DNA from 4 places in the Leisingera sp. XS_AS12 genome. Region 4 is predicted to be linked to each of the others. Evidence: riboswitches for the same ligand, from Rfam matches in the RefSeq annotation. Region 4 holds a riboswitch; each other region holds the start of a gene.
The links. Region 4 has a riboswitch for cobalamin ahead of AB9K35_RS08665 (DUF1636 family protein). Riboswitches for the same ligand answer to the same signal wherever they lie in the genome.
Positions count from the first base shown of each region.

Region 1: it holds a riboswitch for cobalamin, as region 4 does, so the genes downstream of both, AB9K35_RS17145 (TonB-dependent receptor plug domain-containing protein) here and AB9K35_RS08665 (DUF1636 family protein) in region 4, are expected to answer to the same signal.
Region 2: it holds a riboswitch for cobalamin, as region 4 does, so the genes downstream of both, AB9K35_RS06630 (ferredoxin) here and AB9K35_RS08665 (DUF1636 family protein) in region 4, are expected to answer to the same signal.
Region 3: it holds a riboswitch for cobalamin, as region 4 does, so the genes downstream of both, AB9K35_RS19385 (aromatic ring-hydroxylating dioxygenase subunit alpha) here and AB9K35_RS08665 (DUF1636 family protein) in region 4, are expected to answer to the same signal.

Region 1 covers NZ_JBGFGM010000111.1:119,715-123,921, forward strand. Annotated here, with positions in the region: gene AB9K35_RS17135 (GTP-binding protein) at 1-550, opposite strand, end outside; gene hisI (phosphoribosyl-AMP cyclohydrolase) at 630-1,103, shown strand; cobalamin riboswitch at 1,450-1,659, shown strand; gene AB9K35_RS17145 (TonB-dependent receptor plug domain-containing protein) at 1,816-3,699, shown strand; gene AB9K35_RS17150 (ABC transporter substrate-binding protein) at 3,703-4,207, shown strand, end outside.
Region 2 covers NZ_JBGFGM010000079.1:13,909-18,115, reverse strand. Annotated here, with positions in the region: gene AB9K35_RS06640 (FecCD family ABC transporter permease) at 1-823, opposite strand, end outside; gene AB9K35_RS06635 (ABC transporter substrate-binding protein) at 824-1,762, opposite strand; gene AB9K35_RS06630 (ferredoxin) at 1,749-2,468, opposite strand; cobalamin riboswitch at 2,556-2,764, opposite strand; gene AB9K35_RS06625 (FAD-dependent oxidoreductase) at 2,844-4,100, opposite strand; gene AB9K35_RS06620 (ABC transporter permease) at 4,097-4,207, opposite strand, start outside.
Region 3 covers NZ_JBGFGM010000121.1:7,590-11,796, reverse strand. Annotated here, with positions in the region: gene AB9K35_RS19405 (methyltransferase domain-containing protein) at 1-608, shown strand, start outside; gene AB9K35_RS19400 (hypothetical protein) at 893-1,159, shown strand; gene AB9K35_RS19395 (DUF1523 family protein) at 1,170-1,814, shown strand; gene AB9K35_RS19390 (hypothetical protein) at 1,806-2,078, opposite strand; cobalamin riboswitch at 2,061-2,259, shown strand; gene AB9K35_RS19385 (aromatic ring-hydroxylating dioxygenase subunit alpha) at 2,363-3,598, shown strand; gene AB9K35_RS19380 (2Fe-2S iron-sulfur cluster-binding protein) at 3,603-4,207, shown strand, end outside.
Region 4 covers NZ_JBGFGM010000087.1:60,819-65,025, forward strand. Annotated here, with positions in the region: gene glpD (glycerol-3-phosphate dehydrogenase) at 1-1,265, shown strand, start outside; gene cobO (cob(I)yrinic acid a,c-diamide adenosyltransferase) at 1,357-1,992, opposite strand; cobalamin riboswitch at 2,043-2,250, shown strand; gene AB9K35_RS08665 (DUF1636 family protein) at 2,346-2,753, shown strand; gene cobW (cobalamin biosynthesis protein CobW) at 2,757-3,791, shown strand; gene cobN (cobaltochelatase subunit CobN) at 3,953-4,207, shown strand, end outside.

The DNA of each region.
Region 1 (4,207 bases), on a different contig from region 4:
GGGCGCCGGGGTTCAGCCGGTCAAGCCGCCGGGCCAGCGCCCGCTTGGCAGCCCGGTTGGCCAGATCCCGCTTGGTCAGTACAATCCGGTCGGCCATGGCAACCTGTGCCTGCGCCTCGGCGTGCTGATTCAGCGTATCCTCGCCCAGAACGGAATCGACAGCGGTCACGATGCCATCCAATGCAAAACTGGCGGCCAATTCCTTGTCGATCAGCAAAGTGTGGTGGACCGGACCCGGATCCGCCAGCCCGGTGGTTTCAATCACCACGCGGTCAAACGCCAGTTCCCCTTGGGAGCGGCGGTTCAGCAGGGACATCAGCGTCCTCGACAGATCCCCGCGGATCGAGCAGCAGATGCAGCCGGCTGCCATCAGAACCACATCTTCGGCAGCCTCTTCGATCAGGTCATGGTCCAGGCCGGCATCGCCAAATTCATTGACAACAACCGCGATACGGCCCGCTGCGGGATCATGCAGCAGCCGGTTCAAAAGCGTGGTTTTTCCCGCGCCCAGAAAGCCGGTGAGCAAGGTGACAGGGGTCTGGCTTTGCATGTCGTGCCGCTCTTTCTGGTTGCGAAGCATGAATGGCCATGGTGTTATAAGATAACATAACAGAAAACAAGGTATCCAAGTGGACAAAATTCGTTTCGCCCCCCGCCTATCGGTCGAGGAAGTCGAAGAGGGCTGCGTGCTGGCACCCAAGTTCGGTCCCGACGGGCTAATACCCTGCATCACCACTGACGCGGACAGCAGCGAGGTTCTGATGCTTGGCTGGATGACTGCAGAGGCCCTGCGGCTGACGTTGGAGACCGGCGAGGCGCATTACTTCAGCCGCGCCCGTCAAACTCTCTGGCGCAAGGGAGCAACGTCTGGCTTGGTCCAGCAGGTTGTCGAAGCGCGTATCGATGACGACCAGGACGCCATCTGGCTGCGTGTGGCAGTTGCAGGCTCTGGTGCTTCCTGCCATGTGGGCTACAGGTCCTGTTTTTACCGGGCTATACCGACTGGAAGCGCAGCGGGTGCCCTGCTGGTTTTCATGGAAGACCAAAAGAGTTTTGATCCGGTTGCCACCTATGGCGATGCAGCGAACCCGACACAGCTGTGAGTTTTGCCGCCCAAATCAAAGGGAAGGCAACCACACTGTGGCATATCCAGCGCGTAAAGCACTTGGTGCGTGATATGGCCGGTGCCGGGCAGCTTGCCCTGATTACCGTTGTCGAAATGGACTGCGACGATCCCGGATGTCCGGGGCCGACCACCCATGTCACCATCCTTGGTGTGGATTTGACCCGCCGGGTCGTCACTGTCCATTTACCGGTTCATGCGATCCGGGCTGCACATCTATCGCTACTCCGGGCCTAAGGCCCGGAAGTGATTTCCAAAGGCTGCGGGTCTGCTTGTCTTGAAAAAACTGGGCTCTCGCTGTGCTTGACAAAGAATTTACTTTCGGCCTACATCGCAACCGTTCTGGTCCGGCTGGGAAACCACCCGGTTAATAGGGAACACGGTGAGGTGTAGCCAACAGGCGCCGAATCCGTGACTGCCCCCGCAACTGTGAGCGGAGAGCACTGCTGCAACAAGCCACTGCCCCAAGGGGTGGGAAGGCGTAGCAAGGCCTCGACCCGCGAGTCAGGAGACCTGCCAGGATGATCACCCTGTCCGGGTGCGGGGCGCGCCAAGGACAACGGACTTCCGTAGTGGTGGCATTTTCACCGTCTGCGGAGGCAGTGCCTCTCAAAGACTCCAAATTTTAATTTCTGCCCAATTTGGGCGGATGCTTGGCTTGTGGGCGCTCCCATAGGCCGTGAGGAAAAACTATGAGCAAGGTACGCCTGTCCTTGGCCGCGGCTTTGGCCGCTTCTCCAGCCCTGGCGATAGCCCAGGACTTCGAAATCACAGATCTGGGAGAAATCATCGTCTCTGGCGGCTTCACCCCGGTGGAAGCACAGAAATACGGTCGCTCGGTCTCGGTCCTGACCAGCGAAGAAATCAAAGAGCGCGGCATCACCACGGTCCAAAATGCCCTGCGGGCCATTCCCGGCCTGATGGTGAACGGTTCGGGTGACAGCTTTACCCAGGTTCGCATCCGCGGTGGCGAAGCCAATCATACTCTGATCCTGATTGATGGTATCGAAGCCTCCGGTGGGGACAGCGAGTATATCCTGTCGGGGCTGGATACTGCCAATATTGAGCGCATCGAGGTCCTGCGCGGCCCGCAATCGGTGTTCTATGGCTCCAATGCCTCGGCTGGGGTGATCAATATCATTACCAAGACTGGCGAAATTGGCACTGAATATGGCGGCAGTGCGGAGTATGGCACCGATGGCTACCGTGCTTCGGCACGTGTCTCGACACGAACTGAGCGTGGCGGCCTCTCCTTCAGTTTGGCTCATGACGAAGACGATGGTTACGACACTTCTGGTGACGGTGGTGAGGAAGACGGCATTCGTCGAACCACACTGCAACTGAAGGGGGACTATCTGGTTACGGACCACTTCCAACTTGGTTTTAATGTACGCACCTCAGAAGAACATTACGACAGTGATAGCACATCATGGAGCGCAACCGATCCGGCTGGCTATGTGGTGGATGATCCGACGCAATATGCCGACAGAGAGGAGCGTCTGGCACAGTTTTTTGCTGAACTGGATACACTGGGTGGACGTTTGAAGCATCGCCTGGCGTTCGAGCGTACAGACTATGACAGTGCCCGAAACGGCGGGGCTGCGACCGAAACAAAAACGGAAGCCGCCAAATATCTTCTGAGCTTTGGCCTGAATGGACAGCCTGCCGATGACGCCGATCATCTGCTCAACGCAATTCTGGAATGGGAAGAGGATTCCAGCAGCAGCAATCCTCTTTATGCGCGTAGAACCAACTCGATCGCCCTGGAATACCGTGGCAGCTTTGCAAATGGCCTGGACCTGCAACTCGGCGTGCGGCGCGACAATAACAGTGCTTTTGAAGATGCGACCAGTTGGAACGCCAGCGCCTCTTATACCTTTGCCGGTAGCGGCATACGTTTGCATGGCTCGGCGGGGACCGGTATCGTGAACCCCTCTTATTTCGAACTTTTCGCTAACTCGACTTTTGGTACCACGACCTATCTTGGCAATCCGAACCTTAAACCGGAAGAGAACCGCAGCTTCGACATCGGCGTCGAAGTGCCCTTCCTTCAGGGGCGCGGGCTGGTTGATGTCACCTACTTTGACGAAACCCTGACCGGCGAGATCGAAAACTATGTGGTGAACGCCACTACCAGGTCCTATCGCAACCAGGCCGGAGACAGTGATCGCAAAGGTATTGAACTCACCGCCAGCCTCGACGCCACCGAAAATCTCGACTTGCGCCTGTCCTATACCTACCTGGACGCGACCAATCCTGATGGCTCTGTCGAAATCCGCCGCCCGGAGCATGAGCTACTGCTCAGCGCAACCCTGCAGACTTTCCAGGGGCGCGGCTCGGTGACGGCTGATATGCGTCATATTGCGGGCAATTGGGACAGCCAGTTCTTTGGCTCCTATTCCACAGTGGAATTGCCCAATTACACCACGGTGGATCTGTCGGCGCAGTATGAGTTGAACAGCAACGTGGTGCTGACTGGTCGTATCACCAACCTGTTTGACGAGGAATATGCCGATGTCTGGGGCTATGCCAAACGTGGCCGGGCTGCCTATGTCGGCATAAGAGCTTCCTTCTGATCCATGCGCAGATTGTCCGGCATAGTACTTGCCCTGTTGTGGGCTACGACCGGTGCCTTTGCCGGGCCGTCTCGCGTGGTTTCGATGAACCTATGTACCGATCAGCTGGCAATGCTTTTGGCCGCACCTGGCCAGTTGATCTCTGTCTCCTATATCGCGCGGGATACCCGCGCCTCGGCCATGGTTGACGAGGCCATGGCTTATCCAATCAATCATGGCAGGGCAGAGGAGATTTATCTGCTCAAGCCGGATCTGGTGATTGCTGGCGCGTTTTCCACCCGGGCCACCACCGAAATGCTGCGGCGTTTGGGGGTGCCGGTGGTGGTGTTTCAACCTGCCGACTCCCTGACTGATGTACGCGACCGGATCCTGCAGATGGGCAAAGCTTTGGGGCGCGAAAGGGCGGCCCGCGCATTGCTGGCCGAATATGACGGTCAATTGGCGCAGTTGCAGGTGGCCATGGGCGCCCGCCCGCGCGCTGCGCTTTATTCGGCCAACAACTACACGA
Region 2 (4,207 bases), on a different contig from region 4:
CCAGCAGCCGCGCCATATGCGGCACGATGAGGCCGACAAAGCCGACGATCCCCGCCACCGCCACCGCCAGCCCGGTCAACAGCACGGTCGCCACGAAGATCATCGCCCGCAGCCGCGCGGTGCGGATGCCCAGCGCCTGTGCGCGCTCTTCTCCCAGCAGCGTTGCGTCCAGCGCATTGGCTTGGGTCAGGAACATGAGCCCCAGCGCCACCACCGCTACCGCCAGCAGCGGCACCTCCTGCCATTCTGTTCCGGCAGCGGTGCCCATCAGCCAGCCCATCGCGTTGCGGGTCGCATGCGGGTCGCCAATATAGAGGAAGAAGGCCGTCAGCGACTGGAACATCAGCGAGACGGCTACTCCCGCCAGCACCACGATCAGCGGATCCATCGGTTGCCCCCGCCGCTGGGACAACCCCATGGTCAGCGCAAAAGCGGCCGCCGCTCCGAGGAAGGCGATCAGCGGCACTCCCAGCCGGTCGGTGACCGCCGCGGGCAGCCAGATGATCGCCGCCACCGCTGCCGCCGACGCCCCCGAGGAGAGCCCCATCAGGTAGGGATCCGCCATCGGGTTGCGCAGCGCTGTCTGCATCAGCGCACCGGCCAGCGACAATCCCGCGCCGATCAGCCCGACGGCCAGCACCCGCGGGATGCGCCATTGCCACACGATCAGCGACAGGCCGCGCGGTGCGTCCTCGCTCCGGCTCAGGATCGCAAGGCGGTCCGCCCAGCCGATGTCGGCCGTGCCCCACAACACCCCGGCGACGGCTGCCAGGACCATCGCTACCAAGGCTGCCGGAAACAGAAGCGAGAAGCGGGCCTGCATTCAGCGCAACGCCGCCAGCTGCGCGTTCAGGTTTTCAACTCCGTCGGCAAAGCGCATGCCCAGCAATGTCTCGGAAAACGGCACCACCACGAAACGCCCGTTCTGCACCGCCGTCAGCTGCGACAGCACGGGATCGTTTTCCAGATACTCCCGTTTCTCCTGCGCCGAGGACCAGCCTGCCTCGATCAGCAGGATCACATCCGGGTCGGCCTCGACCACGCGTTCCCAGGCCAGATCAACCCAGGCGCCTTCGACGTCCGCACTGATGCTGGTCAACCCGGCGGTTTTGGCGACCAGTGCCGGGCCGCCGCAGCAACCGATCGAGAACGGCGTGTCGGTGCCACTGTCATAGATAAAGGCGCTGCGCCCGCCGCCCGCGGGATTGTTCTGCACCGCTTCGATGCGCGCCCTGGTCTCGGCGATCAGCGCATCCGCGCGATCCTGAACGCCGAAAATGTCGCCAATCACTTCGATGTCGCGCAGGATCGGCGCAATGGTCAGCGGCACGTCCTGAGGGTGCGCAGACCTGCACGACGCATCCACCAGATAGGTCCCCACGCCCAAGTCGTGCCACTTCTGCACCGATCCCAAATTGTCTTCCGAGAAGGCAGAGGCAAAGCCTGCGAACAGGAAGTCGGGCTCTTGGGTCAGCACGATTTCTGCAGCCGGATATTTCTCGGCCAGAACGGGGACGCTGTCGAATGCATCCCGCCACTGGTCCGGGATCTCGTCGTCGAGATAGGCGGTGCCGACCATGGCGTCCTGCAGACCGAGTGCCAGCATCACCTCGGTGGCCTGCTGGTTCAAGGTAATGGCCCGCTTCGGCGGCGTTTCGTAAGTATAGGAGCTCCCACAACTTTGAACGGTCACCGGATCGGCCTGCGCCGCACCGGCGGCCGCAACAAGGCACAGCGGCATCAGAACTCTAAGCAAATTCATGGGTTTCTCCTGATTGATGAATAAGCAGGGACTGCGGAACATCCCCCGCGCAAAGAACCCGGGCCACCAGGCTGCGCACATCCGCCAGATCGCGGACCCGGTACCAATCCCCTTTTGGATAGTGCACGATCACAGGCCCGTTGTTGCAGGGAAACAGGCAGCCGGCCGCGGTCACAAGACAGTCAGAGGCCAACTGCATGCGGCCCAACTCGGCCTTCAGCGCCGCCAACAGGTCGGGTGCATCCTTCAGATGGCAGCGCGGTCCAGTGCAGACCAGCAGGTGGTGACGATGGGGCGGAGGACTGTTCCAGCCTTTGCCCAATTCGCCGTCTGGTCTCGGTTCCACCTCCGTCAGCGGCACCTCAGCCCGCGCAACATGGCCAAGGACCGAGGTGTCAGCTTGCGGGGCCTCAGCCAGCAGAACCTTCGGGCGTGTCCCGGTCTGGCGCGCCAGCCAGGCCCCCACTGCGCCGGGCAGCCAGGCCTCTATGCTCTGCGAAAACGGGAGGCCAACCGGACGCAGTTCGATCCGCGTCGCTCCCAACGCGGTCATATCGTCCAGCGCCCGCCAAAGCCCCTCGCCGCTGGCTTCGAGCCGGACCGCCACCGCCGCACTGGGCGCCGCTGCCGCCAGCCCTTCGGCCAGGGCCTGAAAGCGGGATTGGCTGACATACGAAGCGGAGATCAGATAAATTCGGGCGTCCATGCAAGCCTCTCAAGCGGAGGCAGGCAGGCGCTGGCGCGAAGCGCTGGGGACACTGTCATCTCTTCCTCCACGGGCCCTCCGCCCGATTGGTTACGGTTTACCGATGGCAGGTCTCCTGACTTGCGGATCAAAGCGTGCCGTCCCTTCCCGGATCCGCCGGATCCAGTGGTTCTGACGGGGTACTCTCCGCTCACAGTTGCGGGGGCAGTTCTGGACTTGGGCCGCTCAGCCCGCACCAGATTCCCTTTTCATCCCATTGCCATACTCGGCCGGGAACCATCGATTTTTGTCTGCTCAAATCGGCCTGCCCTGTCAACCGCTATATGTCGCCACGCAACCAAGCCCTTCGAGCAGGGAGGATGCGTCGGAACATGATCAGGTCAGCCCCCCGAGGCGGCGCACCTGCGCGCCAACGCGCTCCCCGTCTACGGTTGCCATTGTTGCGGCGATGCCTGCGGCTTCCCCGGTGGCAAAAGCCGTCCCCATGACACGGACCGAGCCATAAGCGACAGGATCGGCCCCGATGACGCGGCCAGACACAAACAGATTGTCGAGGCCGCGCGCCCGCAGACTGTCCAGTGGAACCGAGGCGTAACCATGCCCGCCAACCGGGTGGTAGACCGGCTTGCCGGCTTCACCGTGCAACTCTGCGGGCCACGCCGCCCGGGCGATGCTGTCGGAGCGTTGCCGCCCGCAGGCGAGATCCTCGGCCGTCATCTCATACCGCGTGGCAGGGTGCCTGCTTTCACGAATGCCGATCTGCGGACCAGACTGGGCCAAGAAGCAATGCTCGAACCCCGGCACGTGATCGCGCAACATCTGCACATAGTCATTCGCCATCTCCCGCGCGCACCGCTCCGCCCGCGTAAAACTGGCGGACGTGAGGTCGGGCAGCGCCAGGTCAATGATCATCCACCACATGTCGCCAGTGCCGGGAATGCGCGTATAGATGCCGCCATCCTCGCGGCGGATCGGATAGGCGCCGGTCTTGTTGTAACGCTGGATGGCCGCCTTGATCGCCGACCTGTCAAAGGGGACCCGCGGATCCAACCCGGAAATCCGGATCGGGGCAGAGACGGCCTGCAACTGGCCGTTCATGTCGCCCTCACGCATTGTGATGCCAGACACGAGGGACAGATTGCCGTCGCCAGTCGCATCGACAAAGCCCTCAGCGATGATCCTTCGGCGGCCCTCCATCCCGGCGACGGTTACAGCCTCTATGCGGTCAGCCGTTCTGGTTGCGGCGGCGACACGAGAGTGCAGCAGCACATCAACGCCGTGATCGGCAAGCACCCGGTCGAACGCCAGCTTTGCGATCTCGGGGTTCAACAGGATGATCCAGTTGCCCGTGGTTTCGGAATTATGGGCCTCGGTATTCATTCCGCAGGCCCGCATGGCCGCCAAAACCAGATCCCCGGCCCCACCGACGGCTTTTACCGGCTCAGGCCCTTGCTGGAAAAATCCGCAGTAGGCCAGAACCTGCGACGTGGTCGCCGCGCCGCCGAGAAAGCCGTATTTTTCCACCAGGCATACCTTGCCGCCTGCGCGGGCAGCGCCGAGCGCCGCCCCGATGCCGGCAGCGCCCCCACCGGCCACGACCACATCATAATCACTCTCGGTCTTCCGGCTCATGTCCGCCAACCCAGAACGTGCTTTTCCACCAGCCCGACGGTGGTAGACAGCAGCACCCCCAGCAGCGACAGGATCGTCACCCCGGCAAACAAACGTTCAAGGTCGTA
Region 3 (4,207 bases), on a different contig from region 4:
TCGAGGAATCCTACGCGCGCTGGGCGCCGGTATATGACAGAACATTCGGCGCGGTGACCCGCGCTGGTCGTCGGCGCGCAGTGCAGTTCATCAACGCGCGCGAAGGCAATGTGCTGGAGGTCGGCGTCGGTACCGGACTGTCGCTGCAACATTATGCGCCGCATCTGAAGGTCACCGGCATCGATTTCAGCCATGACATGCTGAAAAAAGCCGAGGCAAAGGTACAGGAGATGAACCTGAGCCACGTCGAGGCGCTGCGCCAGATGGACGCGCGCCAACTGGATTTCCCGGACAATGCCTTCGACACGGTTGCAGCAATGCACGTGCTGTCGGTGGTGCCGGAGCCGGAACAGGTCATGCGCGAGATCGCCCGCGTTCTGAAGCCCGGCGGCAAACTGGTCGTCACCAACCATTTCAAGAGCGGCAAGGGGGTGCGTGCATCGCTGGAGCGGCTGTCGGCCCCGCTGGCCAATGTGATCGGCTGGCATTCCGATTTCGAGCTGGAAACCATCCTGAAGGACGACCGGCTGCGCATCGAGCAGCAGGAAAGCTTGCCGCCGCTGGGCATGATGACCTTTCTGGTGCTGGAAAAGCATCAGAACAACTGACCTCTCGTCGCCGCCCCAGCCTGTCGGTTGCGGGCGGCGAGCTTTGTCTCTGTCCTCGAAAAGCCCCCGGCGATTTTGCCGAAGGGCGGTTCGTGGTGCCGAAGATTGGGCGGGGAGGGGATGTAAGTCGCGTTCACATGCCCATATCATTATATGGCATCTTGGCATGATGGGACGGGCATATGAGCGTTACCAGGTTTGAACGGACACGGCTGACCCTGGGCGGGCCGACGCGCGCGCCCGCGTCAGGGCACTGTGATGCCTGCACGCTGGGAGGCTTTTGAATGTTCGGTTTTCTGCGCCTGGTCCTGATTTTGCTGGTGGTTCTGACCCTGGTCTACGGGGCGGTGTCGCTCTACTCCCGCGAAGCGCGGCGGGCGAAGCTGAAGCGTCGCTGGAAAGACAAGGGGTTGACCGGAGACCGCGCGGCCTTCATCCAGCGAGGGCTGAAACAATACGACCGGTCCTTTCGTCGCCGACTGATCCTGCTGGTTTACATCGTTCCGCTGGGGGCGCTGGCGCTCCTGATCTACGTCATTAACTTCATGTGAGGCTCCTCCCATGCGTTTCATCAAATGGGCATTTCTGATCACCTTCTGGGGGCTGTTTGGCGCCTTCCTGCATTATACCTTGCCGCAGTATGATGTGGTGCGCATCGTCAACACCTACGAGGAACGTCAGGAGCTGAACGACTGGACACGCATTTTCTGGTCCAGCCCGGATGATCGCTCGGCGCAGCTGATCAATCGCGACGTGCAGTTTATCCAGGGCGTGCGGCCGAATGGCCGCGCCATCGTCTACCGCAACGAGGATACCGGCTGGAACTGGCCGCCGTATTTCAAGTTCGACACCGCCAACCTCTACACCGACGCCAACGACAGTATTTCGACCAAGGCCAACCCGGAATGGGTGGCGGTGCTGCATTATGGTTGGCGCAACGAGTTCCTGTCGGCCTTTCCCAATGCGGTCTCGATCAAACCGGTGGCCGGTCCGGATGACAAGCCAACCAATTGGTTCACAATCATCTTCCTTGTGTTCCTGGCGGGGTTCCTCTGGGCGATATGGGTGCGTTGGCGGCGCTTCCGCCGGGCGCGCATCGATCCGATGCTCGAGAGCGCAGAGGACAGCCTGTATGCCGCGGGCGATGCCATCGCCGAGCGGCGCGGTCGGTTCCGGCGCTGGCTGCAAAGCTGGAGATCAAATTGACCAAGGGCCGCCGTCGAGGCGGCCCTTTTTGGTTTCCGGGCCGGTAATGCAACGCGCCGTGCAGTCGGGATTCGCTGCAGGGCAGGCGGCTGTCCCCTTGGCCAGATACAGGTCCTGACGCATTTCGAACGCGTCGCACGTTTTGCGGCATTGGACAGGTTTGTCCGCGCCAAGGGTTCTGGCATGCATGTCTTTTTCCGGTTTTTGCGGGTCGGTTTTGGTTCCGCTGGATAGTCGCAAATCGGGCAATTTCCGCTTCAGCAAGGTGCCGTCCTCCGGGGCGGAAAATTGGGAAGCTGGTGGAACAACGACACTGCCTGCGCAACGGAGACCCTGTTTGGGGCATGGCTGAAAGCCGCTGAAGGAGCCTTCAGGCAGCTGCCATGCGCCATCGGTCGAAACGCTGCGGGCCGTCCGACCTCCAGCCTTGCCAGAAACGTCAACCGCGGATGCGGCAGGGCGGTTGCGGGCGTGTGGCCAGCAATCTCTCCAGTCGTGCCCGCACCCAAGCCAACCCGCCGCGGGGCCGCGGCGAAGGAGAGAGACAGATGCTTCAGGACAGCGAAATTCTGGCCAAGCTGATGGCCCGGCAGGAAAATCATTCCCTGGAACAGGCGTTCTACACCGATCCGGGTGTTCTGGATCTGGACATGCGGCAGATTTTCTACCGCGAGTGGCTGTTTGCCATCCCCGCCTGTGAAGTCCCGAAACCCGGGAATTACGTCACCCACCAGGTCGGCAGCTACAACGTTATCATCGTGCGCGGCACCGACGGCGAGGTGCGGGCCTTCCACAACTCCTGCCGCCACCGCGGTTCGGTGGTCTGCAAGGCCAAGAAGGGCAATTCGCCGAAACTGGTCTGCCCCTACCACCAGTGGACCTATGAACTGGACGGCTCACTGCTGTGGGCGCGCGACATGGGGCCGGATTTCGACGCCTCCAAGCACGGGCTGAAGCCGGTGCATTGCCGCGACCTCGCAGGGCTGATCTACATCTGTCTCGCGGATGAGGCTCCGGATTTCGACGCCTTCGCCGACGTGGCACGCCCCTATCTGGAGCCGCACGACCTGGCCAATGCCAAGATCGCCCATGAAAGCGCGATCATCGAGAACGGCAACTGGAAGCTGGTCTGGGAAAACAACCGCGAGTGCTATCACTGCGGTGGCAACCACCCGTCGCTGTGCCGCACCTTCCCCGAGGATCCCTCGGTCACCGGGGTGGAGGGCGGCGAGACCCCGCCGCATCTGCAAAAGCATTTCGACCGGATCGAGGCCGCAGGCTGCCCGGCGCAGTTCCGCATCGATGCGCGCGGCCAGCACCGGCTGGCACGGATGCCGCTGAACGAGGGCGCCGAGAGCTACACCATGGACGGCAAGGCCGCCGTCGCCAAGCCGCTGGGCCGGGTGCCCTTTGCGGACGCGGGCACGCTGCTGAAATTCCACTATCCGACCACCTGGAACCACTTCCTGCCGGATCACTCCATCGTCTTCCGCGTCACGCCGATTAGCCCGACGCAAACCGAAGTCAGCACCAAGTGGCTGGTCCACAAGGATGCGGTGGAAGGTCAGGATTACGACCTGAAGCGGTTGACCGAGGTCTGGATCGCCACCAATGACGAGGACCGCATCGTGGTCGAAGACAACCAGCGTGGCATCAACTCGCCCGCGTACCAGCCTGGCCCGTATTCCAAGGTGCAGGAAAGCGGCGTGATCCAGTTCTCCAACTGGTATGCCGAGCATCTGACCCGCGCCCTGACCGGGCGCCATCTGGTGGCGGCGGAGTAAACCGATGGGACTGCAGGCCAACTTCGAGACCCTCGATGAAACCCTCGCGTGGAAGGACGACGAGATGCTGGAATGCGTCTCGGTGGTGCCGGAAGCGCCGAACACCGCGACCTTCAGCTTCCGCGCGCCTTCGGGCGCTTGGTTCAAGTACCAGCCCGGCCAGTTCCTGACGCTGGAACTGCCGGTGCCGGGGGAAACCGTCTGGCGCACCTATACGATCAGCTCCTCGCCGTCGCGGCCGCTGTCGATCTCGGTCACCGTGAAGGCGCAGGCAGACAGCATCGGCACCCGCTGGATGCTGGACCATCTGCGCCCCGGCATGAAGCTGCGTGCCTCCGGACCGGCGGGGGTCTTCACCCTGCCCAAACGCCCCAGCGGGAAGTTCCTGTTCATCTCGGCCGGCTCCGGCATCACGCCCAGCCTGTCGATGACACAGTACCTGTTTGACCGTGGCCAGTCGCCCGACATCTGCTTTATCAACTGTGCCAAGCGCCCGAGCGAGATCATCGCGCGCCAACAGTTGGAAAGCATGGCCTCGCGGGTGCCGGGCATCAAGCTGCACTTCGTGGTCGAGGAGGACGACCCCTATCAGGTCTGGACGGGGTATCG
Region 4 (4,207 bases):
CGACCTCGAAACTGCTGACGACCTTCATGCCCTGGATGAAAGGCCGCCGCCCGGCCTGGCTGATCCGGCTCGGGCTGTTCCTGTACGACTCCTTGGGCAAACGCGGCATCCTGCCCGGCACCGCCAAGCTGGACCTGACCCGGGACGAGGCGGGCAAGGTGCTGAAGGACAAGTTCAAGACCGCCTTCGAGTACTCCGACTGCTGGGTCGAGGACGCCCGGCTGGTGGTGCTGAACGCCCGCGACGCGCAGGCGCGCGGTGCGCAGATCCTGACCCGCACCGAAGTGCTGTCGGCAGAACGCCATTCCGAACACTGGGTGATCCGCACCCGCGATCACGCCAGCGGCAAGGAGCAGGAGCACCGCGCCAAGATGCTGGTCAACGCTGGCGGGCCGTGGGTTGCGGATGTGCTGCATCAGAAACTGGGCCAGAACAGCCGCGAAAACGTCCGCCTGGTGCGCGGCAGCCACATCGTCGTGCCGAAACTGTTCGATCACGGGCGTTGCTATTTCTTCCAAGGCACCGACGGGCGGATCATCTTCGCCATTCCTTACGAGCAGGATTTCACCCTGATCGGCACCACCGACGCCGACCACCCGGATCCCGATACCGCCCCTGAATGCACCCCCGAAGAGCAGCAGTATCTTGCTGATTTCGCATCTGAATACTTTGAGAAGCCGGTGACGCGGGACGACATTGTCTGGACCTACTCCGGGGTGCGCCCGCTGTATGATAACGGCGCCAGCTCCGCCACCGCGGCGACCCGCGAATATGTGCTGACGCTGGATCAGGCACAGGCGCCGCTGCTGAACGTCTTTGGCGGCAAGATCACCACCTACCGCAAGCTGGCAGAGGCGGCGCTGGCCAAGATCGGCGAGGCATTTCCGCAGCTCCCCGATGATTGGACCGCGGGCGTGGCGCTGCCCGGCGGCGATTTTGCAGTGACGGATGTCGAGAAGCTGACTGCGAAATTGGCGGCGGACTACCCCTTCCTGACGCCCTACTGGGCGGGCCGGATGATCCGCGCCTATGGCACCGAGGCTTGGGAAGTGCTGGGCGATGCCAAGACCGCCGGAGATCTGGGCGAGGACTTCGGCGCAACGATCACCGCGCGGGAGCTCGACTGGGCGATTGCCCGCGAATGGGTGCGCGCAGGCGACGATTTCCTGTGGCGGCGCACCAAGCTGGGCCTGAGGCTGGATGAAACCCAGCGCGCGGCGGTGGATACCTATATCCAAGGCAAGGCAGCTCAGCTCGCCGCATAAAAGTGTTTTGCCCGGCGGCACCGCAGGACTGCGCCTGCCTGCCCCTCCGGCAGGCGCAGTCGCGCCCACCAAGGCAGGCTACGCGCTCAGCTTAAAACTCAACGCCCTTCTGCGCCTTCACCCCGGCGCGGAACGGGTGCTTGATCTGGCCCATCTCGGTCACCAGATCGGCGATCTCGATCAGCTCTTCCTTGGCGTTGCGCCCCGTCAGCACCACATGGGTCATCGGCGGCTTCTTCTCCACCAGGAACTCCAGCACCTCTTCCAGGTCCAGATATTCATAGCGCAGTGCGATGTTGATCTCGTCCAGCAGCACCATGGTGTTGCGCTCGTCCAGGATCATCTCCTTGGCCTTCTCCCAGCCCTTTTGCGCGGCGGCAATGTCGCGGGCCTTGTCCTGGGTCTCCCAAGTGAAGCCCTCGCCCATCGCATAGAACTGGCAGAGATCGCTGAAGTTCTCCTCGATCAGCGTGCGCTCGCCGGTCTGCCAGGCGCCCTTGATGAACTGCACCACGGCACAGGGCATCTTGTGGGCGATGCAGCGCATGATCATGCCAAAGCCGGACGAGGACTTGCCCTTGCCCGGCCCGGTGTGGACAATGATCAGCCCCTTCTCGCCGTCCTTGGTTTTCATCATCCGGTCGCGCGCGGCCTTTTTCTTGGCCATCTTGGACGCGTGACGGGCGGCTTCTTCTTCTGAAATGCCGGTTTCAGACTTTTCGCTCATGGGGGCTCTCCAGCTGTTTGGCGCAAGTCTTGACAAAGAAGGGCGCGATAGCGCAAGGGGGTTTCGCTGGTTCCTGCAATTGCAGGCGAAGAGGGAATGTGACAGCGGCCACTGACGGCCCAAGCACAGCCGCCCCCGCGACCGTGACCGGATGAGGCCGCCATGCCACTGGGACAGCCCGGGAAGGCAGGATGGCCGACAGGGCGAACGCCCTGGCATCCGCAAGCCGGGAGACCTGCCAGCGTGTGAGAGATCAACGGGCGGGCGGGGTGTTCCGCGACCGGGTGAGAGGCAGGCAGACCGCCGCCCCTTTTCGGCCATCCCGCATGCCTGCAACGACAGGAGACGTGCCTTTGGCTGACGAACAGGCGCCCACCGCCGCCCCGAAAGACCCGGTCACCCTGACCGTGTGCCTGACCTGCCGCACCGAGGGCGCCGACCCGGAGGCCACCCGTCCCGGCGCCATCCTGCACGCTGCCCTGAAAGAAGCGGGCATGCCCGAGGGCGTCACCCTGCGCGGTGTGAAATGCCTGTCGGCCTGCTCGCGCGGCTGCTCTGTGGCGCTGACCGGCGGCGAGGCGCGCTGGAGCTACATCTACGGCGACATGGACCCGGACCAGCACGTGCCCGAAATCCTTGCAGGCGCCGCCGCCTATGCCGCCACCGCCGACGGGCTGGTGCCCTGGCGCGAGCGCCCCACCGTCTTCCGCAAACAATCCGTCGCCCGCATCCCGCCGGCCGCCTTTCCTTCTGAGGAGTAATTCATGAGCGATCTCAACAAGATCCCCGTCACCGTCATCACCGGCTTTCTGGGTGCGGGCAAGACCACGCTGATCCGCCACCTGATGCAGAACCCGCAGGGCAAGCGTCTTGCCGTGGTGGTGAATGAATTCGGCACCGCCGGTGTGGACGGCGATATCCTGAAATCCTGCGCCGACGACAACTGCCCGGCGGAAAACATCATGGAGCTCGCCAACGGCTGCATCTGCTGCACCGTGGCGGATGACTTCATCCCCACCATCGAACAGCTGATGGCACTGCCGGAAAAACCCGATCACATCGTGATCGAAACCTCCGGTCTGGCGCTGCCCAAGCCGCTCTTGAAGGCCTTCGACTGGCCCGCGATCCGCTCCCGCATCACCGTTGACGGGGTGATCGCGCTGGCCGATGCCGAGGCCGTCGCCAAAGGCCAGTTCGCGCCGGATCTGGACGCCGTGCAGGCCCAGCGCGAGGCGGATGACAGCCTCGACCACGAAACCCCGCTGTCCGAGGTGTTCGAGGACCAGATCTCCTGCGCCGACATTGTGCTTTTGTCCAAGGCCGATCTGGCCGGCGACGCAGGCGTCGAAAAGGCCCGCGCGGTGATCGAGGCCGAGGCGCCGCGCAAGCTGCCGATCCTGCCGATGAGCGAAGGCGTGATCGATCCGCGCATCATCCTGGGTCTCGGTGCGGCGGCCGAGGACGATCTCGATGCCCGCCCGAGCCACCACGACGGCCACCACGACCATGAGCATGACGATTTTGAAAGCATCGTGGTCGAAATGGGCGAAGTCTCCGACCCGGAAGCGCTGCAGAATGCCATCGTGAAACTCGCCCGCGAACGGAACATCCTGCGCGTCAAAGGCTATGTCGCGGTCGAGGGAAAGCCGATGCGGATGTTGGTTCAGGCCGTGGGTGAGCGTTTGCGCGCCCAGTACGACCAACCCTGGGGGGCGCAGCCGCGCAAGACCGCCCTGGTGGTCATTGCCGAGCATGACAACATCGACGAACAGGCGATCCGCGCCGAGCTGGGGGCCTGATAGCAATGGAAGCGAAGTGCCAGATTTCGAGCGTCTCGGCCCGGCGGCACGCCGGGCAGCGCCCGTCCGGCCCCCCACGGGGCGGGCGCTTCGCTTCCCGCCCCGCCGGGCCGGGCGCTGCCCTCAGCGCTTTGAAGCACCACTCGGGAAAGGCCTGACCCATGCACGTCGTCTTCCGCGAAAGCCACGGCCTTGACGAGACCGACACGCCGCAGGATCTCGGCCAGACGCCTGCGGACCTTGTGGTGCTGTCCTTCTCCGACAGCGACCTCGGGGCTTTTGCGGCGGGGTGGCACCGTGCGGACGGCAAGCTGCCGACTTTGCGCCTTGCCAACCTGGTGGCGCTGAAGCACCCGCTGTCGGTCGACGTCTACGCGGAACAGACGCTGGAGGGCGCCAAGGGCATCCTCGTCCGG